3 regions of the Peribacillus sp. CSMR9 genome follow, and region 3 is predicted to be linked to each of the others. Evidence: riboswitches for the same ligand, from Rfam matches in the RefSeq annotation. Region 3 holds a riboswitch; each other region holds the start of a gene.

Region 1 (4,537 bases), on a different contig from region 3:
ACGGTTGGGGATATGGGGCAATTGACTGAAGCCCTTCCGATGTTCATGCTTCCAGACATCCCTTTGACCTTCGAAACTTTGGCGATCATTTTCCCTTATTCCATAGCCCTTGCGTTTGTCGGGTTGCTTGAATCATTATTGACCGCTCAAATAGTCGATGAGATGACTGACACGGACAGTAATAAAAATAAGGAAGCCAAAGGCCAAGGGATTTCGAATATCATTGCCGGATGTTTTGGCGGAATGGCAGGATGTGCGATGATCGGCCAATCCGGTATCAACATTAAATCGGGAGGAAGGGGCCGGCTTTCCACTTTTGTAGCTGGCGCATTTCTTATGGTATTAATCGTGGTATTGAATGATGTCCTTGTTAAAATACCGATGGCTGCCCTTGTCGCAGTCATGATCATGGTTTCAATCGGGACCTTTGACTGGTCTTCCCTAAAGCGGCTCACTAAAGCTCCAAAGACGGATGCAGCAGTGATGATCGTGACGGTCCTCATTGTTCTTTATACACATGACTTATCTAAAGGGGTATTTGCTGGAGTGCTCTTGAGCATGATTTTCTTCTCGGCTAAAATTTCTAAAGTGGCTGTTGAGAAAACGGAAGACATCCATGCTAAGAAAATCATTTATCGTATCAGCGGACAAATATTTTTCGCTTCGGTTCAGGACTTTGTTTCTAAGTTCGATTTCAAGGAAAAAGCCGAAACGGTCATCATCGATTTTTCCCATTCTAAAATATGGGATGCTTCTGCAGTCGGTGCTGTTGATACGGTTGTCCTTAAATATCAGTTTCAAGGTACACCTGTCCAGGTGCAAGGCCTGGACGAGGAGAGTTCGTTATTGCTTGAAAAACTCGCCACCTCAGAAAGTAAAATATCTTGAAAAAGTATAATTCTGCTGAATAGAAACTTTTCAAACCGACAAAATAGATAACATGAAATATTTCCTTTTGAAAGGAGCGAAAAGCATGACATCCGATCAGGATTATACAGCAGCGAATCTGTCACCAGATTTATTGAATGAACTGAAAAGCTTTGAAAGCAAACTTGGCGAGGAAGCCAATAAAGAACTGATTGTCATCGCCTATGAAAAAGAAAAGGAAACCTTAAATTAAAAAAAAAGACTCAAACACCTTTAAATGGATGGTTGAGTCTTTTTTTAATGTACAGAAAAGGGGGCCCAAAGTATTGAATGGGCACCCCTTTTCCAATATTATTTACTGAATACGTCCGTTAAAACCGGAACGATTTGTTTTTTACGCGATACAACGCCCTCTAAGACGGCAATGTTATTGTTTAATGAAACGTCATATGCCTTTTCCACTGCATCAGCCGCTTTTCCAAGAGCCAAGGCCACAGAATCATTGGTCAAGATATCCGTTACGACGAATAGGAATAAATCCAATTCCTTCACAGCGATGACCGATTCAATGGCTGCTTCTATTTCAGCTTGCTTAGCAAGAACTTCGTTCGGATCTACAGCATTGACCTGAGCTATCTCCACTTTAGCCATTCCCATGGAGAATTCTTTTGCATCAAGAGTGATTAACTGGGCAATCGTCTTGTCGCTCAAGTCAGCTCCCGCCTTCAACATTTCCAAGCCATATGTTTCAGCGTTTACTCCCGCAATATCAGCCAGTTCCATAGCTGCTGCAACGTCTTGCTCTGTGCATGTCGGGGATTTGAACAATAAAGAATCGGAAATTATGGCAGATAGCATAAGTCCGGCGATCGCTTTAGGGACTTCAATGCCGTTTTCTTTATAGATTTTATTTAAAATGGTTGCCGTACAGCCAACTGGCTCCGCACGGTAATATAAAGGATCGCTTGTTTCAAAGTTAGCGATACGGTGATGGTCGATAACTTCCAACACACGGACTTGGTCAATATCTTCTGCACTTTGCTGGCGTTCGTTGTGGTCGACCAGGATCACTCCATCCGCTTCCCCTGCCACTTTTTCCACAAGGCGGGGAGCTTCGAATTTGAATTGGTCCAACGCATATTGAGTTTCACCATTCACTTCACCCAGACGAACTGGTTCAGCGTTGATACCTAGTTGCTTTTTAAGATCTGCATAAGCGATTGCTGAACAGATTGTGTCTGTATCCGGGTTTTTATGTCCAAAAACTAATACTTTTTCCAAGATTTTAACCCCTTTTTCATAAATATTTTTCCGCGAATCCCCTCATCGCAATAAGGGAGAGCCACCTTTACTATACACTTTATTTTAACACAAAATCCCGTAAATTCAGTGCTCAAATTACCCATTCCCCAATAAAATCTTTCATTCTCAATCCCTCTACCTTCACTTTGTCAATAGATAAGGGTTGGTTTTTCTCAAATATATTAGTTGAATTATCATCGTATATGGCTTACGATAATATAAGCAGAAATACTAGATATTGATTACACAAACAATACCAATAACTATATATAGAATATTTTATAATCCAAGGTGCCAGTGATGGCTGAAAAGGGAATCCGGTGTAAACCCGGAACTGTCCCCGCAACTGTAAATGTGACGAAATGAGAAACCACTGTATAGCTCTCTCTATACGGGAAGGACTCAAAGTAGGATGATCATGAGTCAGGAGACCTGCCTTGATTTTTTCATGTTTCTTATTCTTCGGGGATTGAGATGATGAAACGATAGTATAATGGCTATTTTTTCATGGTTCTTTTATTCTATCGTTTGATCCGCTCAATCCATTTGGGCGGTTTTTTTATTTTAGCGGAAGTTTACAAGGAGGATTATTAATGACTCAAACATATAACTCTACCATAAGCGAAAATGACACCGAAACGAATTCAATCCAGCTTGAGATGTTATCAAAGGAATTCGAAGGCCGTCTCGATATGGAAAAGTTCAAAAAGCGTTTTATAAAATGGCTTGATCGCAAAAGTGACTCAACCGATGAACAGGCATCAAAAAAACTGATTCAGCTCGCTCTTGAAAGTGTGGATATAGATGCTCCCGATTGGACATTCGTTGCTGCAGCAGAACTATTGAATACGATGTATAGGGATGCACAGGCAAATCGAGGTTATGAAGGCATGAGTTATGGCCCATTCTATGAACTGATCACGGAACTCTCGCAACTTTCAGAAGGCCAGCGTTATCCCATTTATAAATCAGAACTGCTAGCTTCTTATACGAAAGCGGAAATTGAGGAATTGGGTTCGGTGATCGACCCGGAAAAGGATAAATTATTTTCTTACATAGGCATCTACTTATTAAACGATCGCTACCTAGCCCGCCCCAAAAAAGACAAGGTCTACGAACTGCCTCAAGAGCGCTTCATGATCATCGCGATGGAAATCATGCGAATGGAAAAAACGGAGCATCGTCTTCAACTAATAAAAGAAGCTTACTGGGCTATGTCCAACCTTTATATGACTGTTGCGACGCCTACTCTATCCAATGCAGGTAAAACGCATGGACAGTTAAGCTCTTGTTTTATCGACGCAATTGAAGATTCCATTGACGGCATCTATCTATCTAACTACGATGCCGCAAAAGTATCAAAATTCGGCGGCGGTGTAGGTCTTTACGTTGGTAAGATTCGTTCGCTTGGTTCTGATATCCGAGGTTTCTCTGGAAACAGTTCCGGCACGACTCCCTGGATCCGGCTATTCAACCAGACAGCTGTCAGTGTCGATCAATTGGGGCAACGTAAAGGTGCCATCGCGATTTACTTGGATGCCTGGCATAAAGATATTATGAGCTTTCTTGATTTGAAGACGCAAAACGGGGATGACAGATTAAAAGCCCATGATATTTTTACAGGTGTATGTATTCCTGATTTGTTCATGGAGGCTGTACGCGACAGAAAAGAATGGTATCTTTTCGATCCGCATACCATCAAACAAACCCTTGGATTCTCACTTGAAGATCTTTATGACGAGAAGAAAGGCGAAGGAAGCTTCAGGAATCATTATGCACTTGCTGTCGAGGCCGCAGAAAATGGTACACTTCCAAACTATAGCTTTGAAAAAATCAATGCGATGGACATCATGAAAAGCATCATGATTTCTCAATTAGAAGAAGGCGTACCATATATGTTCTACCGCGATGAAGTGAACCGGAAGAATCCGAATAAACATAAAGGCATGATTTATTGTTCTAACCTTTGTACGGAGATTGCTCAAAACTTAAGCCCTTCGACGATCACGGATGAATATGAAACAGAAGATGGAGATGTCGTTGTGGTCCGTAAAAGCGGCGATTTCGTTGTCTGCAACCTATCATCCATTAACTTGCCCCGTGCGGTGAGCAGCGATGTTTTGGAGAGGTTAATTCCCATTCAGATCCGGATGCTGGATAACGTCATTGATGTCAATAATCTTCCGGTCAAGCAAGCATCCATCTCGAACAAACGTTACCGGGCAATTGGTTTAGGAACGTTTGGATGGCATCATTTACTTGCCACTCAGAATATTTATTGGGAATCGGATGAGGCTGTTCACTATGCCGATGCTTTATACGAAAAGATCGCTTACTTAACAATCAAAGCATCCAACGAGTTGGCCAA
Region 2 (4,537 bases), on a different contig from region 3:
CTTCCGTCCTTATAATCAAGCACCCCGCTAAGCATGCTTAAAAGCGTCGTTTTTCCGCTGCCATTAGGACCAAGGATCCCGAATAATTCCCCTTTATGTACATCAAAAGAGACAGAGTCCAAAACAGCTTTGTTGTCATATCCACCTGTTAACCCTTTTACTTCAAGCATCCGTTTTTACCCTTCTCTCCGTCTCTTTAATAAAATCAGCGCAAATGCCGGTGCCCCGATAAGTGAGGTGATCACCCCGATCGGCAGTTCCGCTGGGGCAATGATCGTTCGTGCTACAAAATCCGCCAATATTAAGAATCCGCTTCCTATCAACAATGACAACGGAAGCAAATGTTTATGGTCAGGTCCCCAAATCTTCCGGACAAAATGAGGAATGACCAATCCTACAAAACCAATCGCCCCTGAAACGGCAACGGCTGCCCCTGTCAATGTCGAACCGGCTATCAAGATCCACATTTTCCGCCGCTTCACGTTCACACCTAAGTGTTTTGCCCGGTCTTCCCCGAAAGTCATCGCATTCAATTCGCTTGCATTCATGATCAAGGTCAACGAACCAATGATAAAAAACGGCAAAATGATTACGATATAATTCCATCCGCGCATTGAGACGCTTCCCATCAGCCAGCCGATGATTTGTCTTAATTCATCACCCGTCAGCGCAATCATCAATGAAATGAAGGCACTTAAAAACGAGCTGAAAATGATTCCCGTTAAGATAATCGTTTCCACTTTCATCGACCGATCCATTTTTTTTGCAAAAGTCAGTACGCAGAGCATCGTGAGCACTGAACATAAGATGCTCAATGCCGGAAGAGTATATAAACCGATGAATGGCAGTGATATATTCAAGAATATTGTCAATACGGCGCCGACCGATGCTCCTGAAGAAATACCTAATGTGTAAGGATCAGCGAGCGGGTTCCGGAGCAGTCCCTGAAAGGCTGCCCCGGCAATCGCAAGTGATGCCCCAACCAAACCAGCGAGCAGCACACGCGGCAAGCGGATGTTCATCACGATATTCGTAAGCATCACATCCGGATCAGCAGAAATCGGCAAGTGGAAAATCTCCTTGCCGATTATTTGTATAAGTACGGGAATCGGAACTGGCACCGAACCAAAGGAAATGCCTATCGTCATTGCGAATAACAAAATTAACAACGCAATCAAATAAGCAAACGCCCATTTAGTTGTCAAATTGGTTCGGATAGACTGCTTTTGCAAGTTCCTCTACTCCTTCTATTAAGCGTGGACCGGAACGGGTCACCAAGTCAGAAGGGACATCAAAGACTTGGCCATTCTTAACGGCATTTACGTCTTGCCATCCTTTTCGGCCTGTCACTTCACTTACTGGATCTTTTGTATAATTACCATACGTTGTAATGATGACATCCGGATTTGCAGCAATCATCGACTCTTCATCAATTTTTGCCCAGCCGTCCAATTCAGCAGCAGCATTATCCGCTGAAATAATATGAAGCATTTCATTCATGAAGGTATTTTTTCCAGGTGTATATATATCCGGTGATGGCGAAACCTCAATTAAAACGGTCTTCCTATCCGCTTCCTTAACGGATTTGGCTTTTTCCTGAATATCCTTGAGCTTCGTTTTCATATCCGCAACGATTTCGCTTGCCTTATCATTTTCTCCCGTTGCCTTTCCAATCATTTCAATAGATTCATAGACTTGGTCAAAGCTTTGTGCATCATTGACTACAAGGACATCTATTCCAGCATCCTTAAGCTGCTTTAATCCCTCATTCGAATTATGGGCACTTGATGCATGGGCAAGAACAAGGTCAGGCTTCATGGAGACAATCAGCTCCGTGTTCATTTCCATTCCGCCAACTTTTTTAATTTTTTTCGTTTCTTCCGGGTAATTATCATTGTCGGAAACACCAACGACCTTTTTACCCAAACCAAGTGCAAAGACCACTTCTGTATTACTTGGTATCAACGTAACGATTTTCTTCGGTTTTTGTTCTATCGTTACTTTTTCGCCCGTTGCATCTTTAATCGTAATCGGGAAAGCGTCGTGTTGAGCATGATTCGTTTGCTGCTTTTCTTTTCCTTCATCAGTAGCGTCACTGCAGCCAACCATCATGCCTGCAGTAAGCAACATCAACAATATCAAACCAAAAATCTTCTTCATTTTCATTCCCCACAATCTTTTCATTTAATTTCTTCACCTAATAATCTCGGAAGATGCACCCAAAACAAAAAGCACCTCCCGTTAAACGGAAGATGCTTGTATGGCAACAATATCATTACGGACTCTTAGGGTCTGCCACACACCTTCCCATCCGCGTAGGTTACAGGTGTACGAATCTTGGCAGGTCTCCTGGCTCATGGTCATCGTCAACGGCACCTTCCCATATCCCCATACAGTGGTACACAGCCTTCAGCTCCCAAATACAGTGGCGGGACCGCGCTGGCATTTCACCAACTTCCCTTTTAAGTCATTAAGACACCAAATCGTTCATATGTATATAATTTTCACTGCCTTCATTATACACCATGTAAGAATCGATTATTATATGATTTTTCTGAACAAGTTTGAAATGCACCGTCCATTTTCAATGATTTGAAGCATTTTCTATCAGCGACGCGAACCCACCGACTGATAATCCAGGTGAAATCCGAACTCGATGCAAGGCATACATCCCTTGTTCCCTTGAAGCTCCTCCAGGTTCAGTAGTGGCTGCCATCTTGTATCCAGCTTCTTCTGAAAGCCTGAGACTCTCTTCATTATAACGACCAACTGGATAGGAAAGCACTGTCGTGTCCTGTTGCAGGATACGATCGAACAGATCCTTTGACTGGACCATTTCCGCTTCTTGCTGCTCTGCCGTCATTCGGTTCAGCTCCAAATGGTTGATAGTATGGCTTTCGATCGAAATCCCATTCCCGCTCATCTCCATCATTTGATTTTCAGTCAGGTGATGACCTTTATCGATGGACTTCCCGATCATGAAGACAGTCGCTTTCATATCATATTCTTTTAGTATATGGAAAGCGTCCGTGTAGTTATCTGTATAGCCATCATCAAAAGTAAGCCAGACACACTTTTCACTTGGCATCCGATTTTCGGTTAAAACGAGAAATGCTTCTTCAGGGGATAATGTATAGTAACCATTTTCCCGAAGCCAAGTCATTTGTAATCGGAATTCCTCTTTTGGTACCCGAAGGCCATTGCCTTCAGAAATGCTATGATACATCAATATTGGAAGCTGTACCGCGGACTCGGCCGTTATCCAGTCTCTCGTATCGATTCGTTCAGTATATAATTCGTCCTCCGAATCCTGCCCAGTGTCATTCTCCGCTGCTGCAGCCACTTCAATGTTATCTTTCGTGATCGGTGCAGCCGTCTTTGTGCCTATACCCTCTAAAATCCCTTGTGAGCATGCCGGTAAAATTAAAATCCCCAGCAGCGTCACCATCCATAAAACTCTATAATTCCCCACTATCATTCTCCTAATTTTTTCTAGCATAATAGTACCAGAAAACCAGGAAATAATAAAGTATTCCATTTAATGAAGAGTAAGGAAACAGGAGAGCTGAGTGCCCCCTAAGCGTCTAGATGTTTTTTTTCATAATTATTATTGCTATTAACTTGAAAAGTTTGCCTATAAGAAATATAATAAATAAGTCGTCGACTTTTTTATATGTCCCAGTAGCTCAGCAGGATAGAGCGACAGCCTCCTAAGCTGTAGGTCGTAGGTTCGATTCCTATCTGGGACGCTAATTTTATAAACCCTGTTATAATGCGGTTCTTCCGTGTTGTAGCAGGGTTTTTTCTGTTGGTATGACCGTTAAAAGCCGTAAATTGCATGTAGGATAAAAGCATTTCTGTACGTAGGAAACAGTGATATTCCATTTCACTATTATTTTTCTATGTCTGGAGGTGCTTTTTTTCATGAAGAAACACGTTATTAAACAGCGTGGAACTGCGATAAAGGAACGGAAATTGGACAGTAAGGCTACGGATAGTTTCACGATTGAATACACACTGCAAGAAGCCTTAGATATTTTTCTCCGTGCAAAAGTTGCTGAAGGTGTCCGACAGCGAACATTAGGCGAATATGTACGGCACATAAGGTATTTAACGGAATACTTATCTGTTTATCATCCGTCTTTTATGAAATGAAAAAACTAGTCGCTTTTGGGTCCATGTAACCTGCACGATGGAGCCAAGCATGAAACATAGAACCAGTTAGAAGAATCTCATTAATATCTACTCGATCAAGTTGGAGGGGATTAATGACCCTTATTGTAATTGGCTGAAGAAACAAAGGCACAAAAAAAGGAAGAGGGACTACAAAAGTCCCTCTTCCTTTTTCACTTTATTTTTTTGAAATTTTTCTTAATAAATATAAAGCGTATATGATAGCTGGTATAGCTCCAATCATTAAAATCATGTTTATTAAACCAAATATAAAATAAGAAGGCGATACATTCATTTTAATTCAACTCCATTAAAAATTTTAATCTCTATATGAATATTTTTGATAAACACGAGCATATTTACT
Region 3 (4,537 bases):
CCAATATCATCCATCACAGCACTATAACAAGCCATTCCACACCCATTAAAACCGATGTTCAGTTCCTTGGGCATTTTCATTCCGCCGAGCACCCGGTGTATTTCATCCGCAAAAGGAATGGATTCCGCTTTTTCCCCATCACAGAAATCACAGGCTTTTAATGTCAGTACATCTCCAATCGGCGATAACAGAAAGTTTGCTGATTGCAATTTCCCCGTAATGACTTCCGGATCCGTTGTCGGAATCTTTAATACGATCTTATGGTTTGGCGTGTATTCCATCGATCCCTTTTCCCCGACAACTTCCGCAAGTGTCATCATTTGTTTGGGAGTGAATTGTTTATTCGCCACACCTGGACTGACCGCAAGTTCGAATACCGACTCCACTTTTTGCTGAACAAACGGCTTAATGGGTTGCTGAACGGTTTGGCCCTTAACTATAGACAGGGCTTCCATTGCCATTTCAAAAGATGTCGCCTTCTTTTCTGGTGCTTTTGTAAGTAATCCAACCCCTCCATCAGGCTCAGCGTAGGCTTCTTGCATGGAATCGGCTTCTTGATCTAATGCCCATGGTTCTGCTTCTTTTTGCAGACGCTGATGCGGCTTCAATGTTTGCTTTTCCGAATTCAATGTATATTTCCTCTGATAACCTCTTGGTGTGATGATTTTGTCATCATATAAAAAGGTAGATGAATTACCAATAATGACGGTGGTCAACATTCCAATATCGTGATTCAACATATCTTTCAAATTGGTTATGACAATATCCTGCCGATCGCGATAAGCACTTTTCACCAACCCGACAGGTGTATCCGGTGAACGGTAGCGAAGGAGAATTTTTTGTGTTTCTACAATTTGCCTAGTCCGCCTTCCGCTACGCGGGTTATAAAGTGCAATGACAAAGTCAGCCATTGCAGCAGCTTCCACCCTTTTAGCGATAAGTTCCCAAGGCGTTAAATGATCACTGAGGCTGATGGTACACGAATCGTGCATGACAGGTGCCCCAAGTAAAGACGCACAAGAGTTGATTGCAGAAATACCAGGGATGACTTCAATGCCCACTCCAGTATCTTCTTTCCACCCTTTTTCAATCAATACTTCATAAACCAGCCCTGCCATCCCGTACACTCCGGCATCACCACTGGAAATTACAGCCACTTTCTTTCCCAGCTCCGCTTGTTTCACTGCTTCCTGAGCACGTGATACTTCCTCAGTCATTCCCGTACTAATAATCGTTTGATCTGTAAGCAATCCCTGAATGAGTTCAACATAAGTTTTATAACCAATGATGTAGTCACTTTCTTGAAGGGCTTCGACAGCACGTTTGGTAATGTGTTCAAAATTCCCTGGCCCAAAGCCCACGACGAATAATTTACCGTTAGTACTCATTAAGACATCTCCTTTTACGATTTGTTCTTTGAAATACCCGTATGAGCAGGAAAATCTGGATTAGGGGTCATTTCCCCATCACTGAATCGGTAGATCAGCTGTGGCACAAACTCCCCATCATCGATATTACTTACAATCTTCCGACCGTAATCTGGGGTTTCCACCCGATACCATCTCCCTTGGGGATACTCAATTACAACGCAGGCGTCCTTACATCTTCCGTTACAGCGTGTCCTGGTTGTATGGATTTTCATATCCAGTCCCTTTAAAGTAATTTCATCGCGAATCGCTTGGGTTACTTCTTCCCCGCCTTTTTTCATGCAACTGCTTCCATTGCAAATCAACAGATGCGTATTAGTACCCTGCAAGTTCCAAGTAGTCATCTTCTTCCTCCTGAGTTCAGGGAAAAGGCAAAATAAAAAACCTTAACATAAGAGTTAAGGTTTTAAAAAAACTATATGAATGAGGAGCCTTCGGCAAATATGCTGAATCTCCCAAAATCGTCATAGTCCTTCTACCTTTCCCTCCGAAAAGTATCATACAATTTCAAAAGCAGGTTTCCTGGCTTACGCTTCATTTTACTTTGTCCCTTCCCGGCATTAAGCCAGTGGTCATCGACAATTTCATCAGCGTTTACAGTAGCGGGGGCTGCATCGGATTTTCACCGATTTCCCTATTATCCCTTGATAATTCACACAAGAGCACTTTTAAAATGAAATATTTGGTTTTATTATACATTTCTAGCTAACTTTATCTATCATATAACAACTTTAGCAAAATTCAAAGTTTATTCCGACTGTTTAGAAAAGTTTAATAGGGTAAATCCAGCTCCATGCCTCGCTTCTCTGCGTTATTAGTCTAAAAAAAAAAAAGAGAGTGTAGCTGGAATTATTTCTTTATGATAAACTATACGAGATTTTTCAAAATAATTACATAAGTTTTATGGTGTTGAATTTTCTCGGAAATTCAGCTTAAAAGGGAAGCCGGTGAAAATCCGGAGCGGTCCCGCCACTGTAAAGGGAAGTCCTATTGCCTTAAGGTTAATCCACTGTCAAATGAGATGGGAAGGATGTAATGGGATGATGAACCAAAGCCAGGAGACCTGCCATGAAGCGTGAAACTGTTTCAGCCTACGAGGATGGGTGTGCGGATCAGGCAGAATAGCCCGTGGTTGGTTTATGCTGAGGAATTCCTGTTCATTACGCACTTCTTTCTTTTTTAGAGAAGTGCTTTTTATGTTGGGCGCCGCTTTTCTTCTAAAAGCCTTGATCAGAAAAAATTAAAAGTGTTGAAAGGAGAAAGAATGAAAAAAGACAATTGGAAAATTCTTTATTTTGTCATTTTATTGCTTCTTGTACCAAAACGTGCTATGGCCATGCATATTATGGAGGGATTTTTACCGATTGAATGGGCCATATTCTGGTGGGCCATTATCCTTCCATTTTTAATCTTGGGTTACCGGTCGATTAGGTCCAAAGTAAAGGAAAACCCAGAAACAAAAATGATACTCGGCCTATCGGGAGCATTTGTATTCATATTATCGGCCCTGAAGATTCCTTCCGTTACGGGAAGTTCTTCACACCCTACAGGAGTTGGCTTGGGTTCCATATTATTCGGACCATTGGCCATGAGTGTCGTGGGTTCCATCGTCCTGTTATTTCAAGCTGTATTACTGGCTCACGGAGGGTTGACGACATTAGGGGCCAATGCATTTTCCATGGCAGTATGCGGACCTTTCATTTCTTACTTTGTCTTCAAGGGCGCAACTAAATTGGGGTGGTCTTTTTCTCTTGCGGTTTTCTTGGCAGCTGCTTTTGGAGATTTAGGAACCTATGTGGTAACTTCCGTTCAACTTGCTCTTGCTTTTCCATCCGAGGTAGGGGGATTCATGGCCTCATTCACTAAGTTTGCAGGGATTTTCGCCCTGACCCAAATTCCCTTGGCAATCAGCGAGGGATTATTGACAGTCGTTGTGATGAATTTCTTAAAAAAATACAATCTAGGCGAATTGAAATTGCTGCGAGTTTTATCTAAGGAGGCCCGTTAATATGAAAAAAAGTTTACTGTTGCTTTTCCTGGTCGTCATTCTTGCAACCATACCGTTAATCACCCAACAAGGAACGCAATTTGGCGGTGCAGATGGCGAAGCTGAAGAAGCCATCACTAAAATCCATCCGGAATATAAGCCATGGTTCAACAGTATTTGGGAGCCACCAGGTGCAGAAACAGAAAGCTTATTATTTGCGCTGCAGGCTGCAATCGGAGCTGGTTTCATTGGATATTTCATTGGGGTAATGAGACAAAGGAATAAGCAAGCCAAACAAGCCATGCCCGAAGAATCCAAGCATGTTACTCATTGATAAATATGCCTATTTCAATGGGCTAAAGGATGAACATCCGTTGGAAAAAATGATTTTTGCACTCTCCCTTTTGCTTTTTTCCTTAACTGTAAGGGATATGGCCGTTTCGCTCATCACTTTTACGGTGATGAGTGCTTTAATCATTTTTGCGGCAAGAATCCCACTTTCTTATTATCTGAAATTACTCTTACTACCGGGGTTCTTTATATTATCAGGTACAATTACCATCCTTTTTTCTTTTACAAGCAAACCCATTTCAATATCCAATATATGGTGGTCCTGGAAAGTCGGAAACTGGCAAATATTCATCAGCGATGACAGCATTGGTACAGTAATCAATTTGATCACTGTCGTATTTGGCAGTATAAGCTGTTTATATTTCTTAACCTTAACAACACCCATTACCGTCATTCTATCCGTGCTGCGAAAACTTAAAGTGCCATCTTTATTGATCGATTTAATAGAATTGACCTATCGCTTCATCTTTATTTTTTTAGATACAGCTGTGGCCATTCACCTATCACAAGCTTCACGACTTGGATATGGCTCGATAAGGCAAGGCATTCGATCTCTCGGGTTACTAATCTCATCATTATTTTTGGGAGTATTCCAGCGCTCTGGGCAATTGACGATGGCCATGAATGCAAGAGGATATCAGGAGAACCTATCATATATCGATGATACTTACACCTATTCCTCCCGCAATTGGCTGATCGCCATTATCATACTAGGAAGCTTAATCTTTATTTATGGATATATGTAAATTGGAGGCAATTCAGAAATGGAAGA

Evidence for each region. Region 3 has a riboswitch for cobalamin ahead of N9I19_RS09445 ((2Fe-2S) ferredoxin domain-containing protein). Riboswitches for the same ligand answer to the same signal wherever they lie in the genome.
Region 1: linked by a shared signal. The riboswitch ahead of N9I19_RS05540 (ribonucleoside-diphosphate reductase subunit alpha) and the one ahead of N9I19_RS09445 ((2Fe-2S) ferredoxin domain-containing protein) in region 3 are both predicted to bind cobalamin.
Region 2: linked by a shared signal. The riboswitch ahead of N9I19_RS13100 (helical backbone metal receptor) and the one ahead of N9I19_RS09445 ((2Fe-2S) ferredoxin domain-containing protein) in region 3 are both predicted to bind cobalamin.

Annotation. Positions count from the first base shown of each region.
Region 1 is NZ_JAOPHO010000005.1:91,215-95,751, reverse strand. It holds gene N9I19_RS05555 (SulP family inorganic anion transporter) at 1-888, shown strand, start outside; gene N9I19_RS05550 (hypothetical protein) at 974-1,120, shown strand; gene N9I19_RS05545 (manganese-dependent inorganic pyrophosphatase) at 1,219-2,148, opposite strand; cobalamin riboswitch at 2,442-2,623, shown strand; gene N9I19_RS05540 (ribonucleoside-diphosphate reductase subunit alpha) at 2,763-4,537, shown strand, end outside.
Region 2 is NZ_JAOPHO010000025.1:22,798-27,334, forward strand. It holds gene N9I19_RS13090 (heme ABC transporter ATP-binding protein) at 1-170, opposite strand, end outside; gene N9I19_RS13095 (FecCD family ABC transporter permease) at 177-1,232, opposite strand; gene N9I19_RS13100 (helical backbone metal receptor) at 1,195-2,160, opposite strand; cobalamin riboswitch at 2,323-2,498, opposite strand; gene N9I19_RS13105 (polysaccharide deacetylase family protein) at 2,585-3,478, opposite strand; tRNA gene N9I19_RS13110 (tRNA-Arg) at 3,676-3,749, shown strand; gene N9I19_RS13115 (hypothetical protein) at 3,925-4,155, shown strand; gene N9I19_RS13120 (hypothetical protein) at 4,493-4,537, opposite strand, start outside.
Region 3 is NZ_JAOPHO010000014.1:24,343-28,879, reverse strand. It holds gene cobJ (precorrin-3B C(17)-methyltransferase) at 1-1,388, opposite strand, end outside; gene N9I19_RS09445 ((2Fe-2S) ferredoxin domain-containing protein) at 1,403-1,771, opposite strand; cobalamin riboswitch at 1,923-2,112, opposite strand; cobalamin riboswitch at 2,315-2,512, shown strand; gene N9I19_RS09440 (energy-coupling factor ABC transporter permease) at 2,692-3,435, shown strand; gene N9I19_RS09435 (energy-coupling factor ABC transporter substrate-binding protein) at 3,437-3,748, shown strand; gene cbiQ (cobalt ECF transporter T component CbiQ) at 3,789-4,511, shown strand; gene N9I19_RS09425 (energy-coupling factor ABC transporter ATP-binding protein) at 4,530-4,537, shown strand, end outside.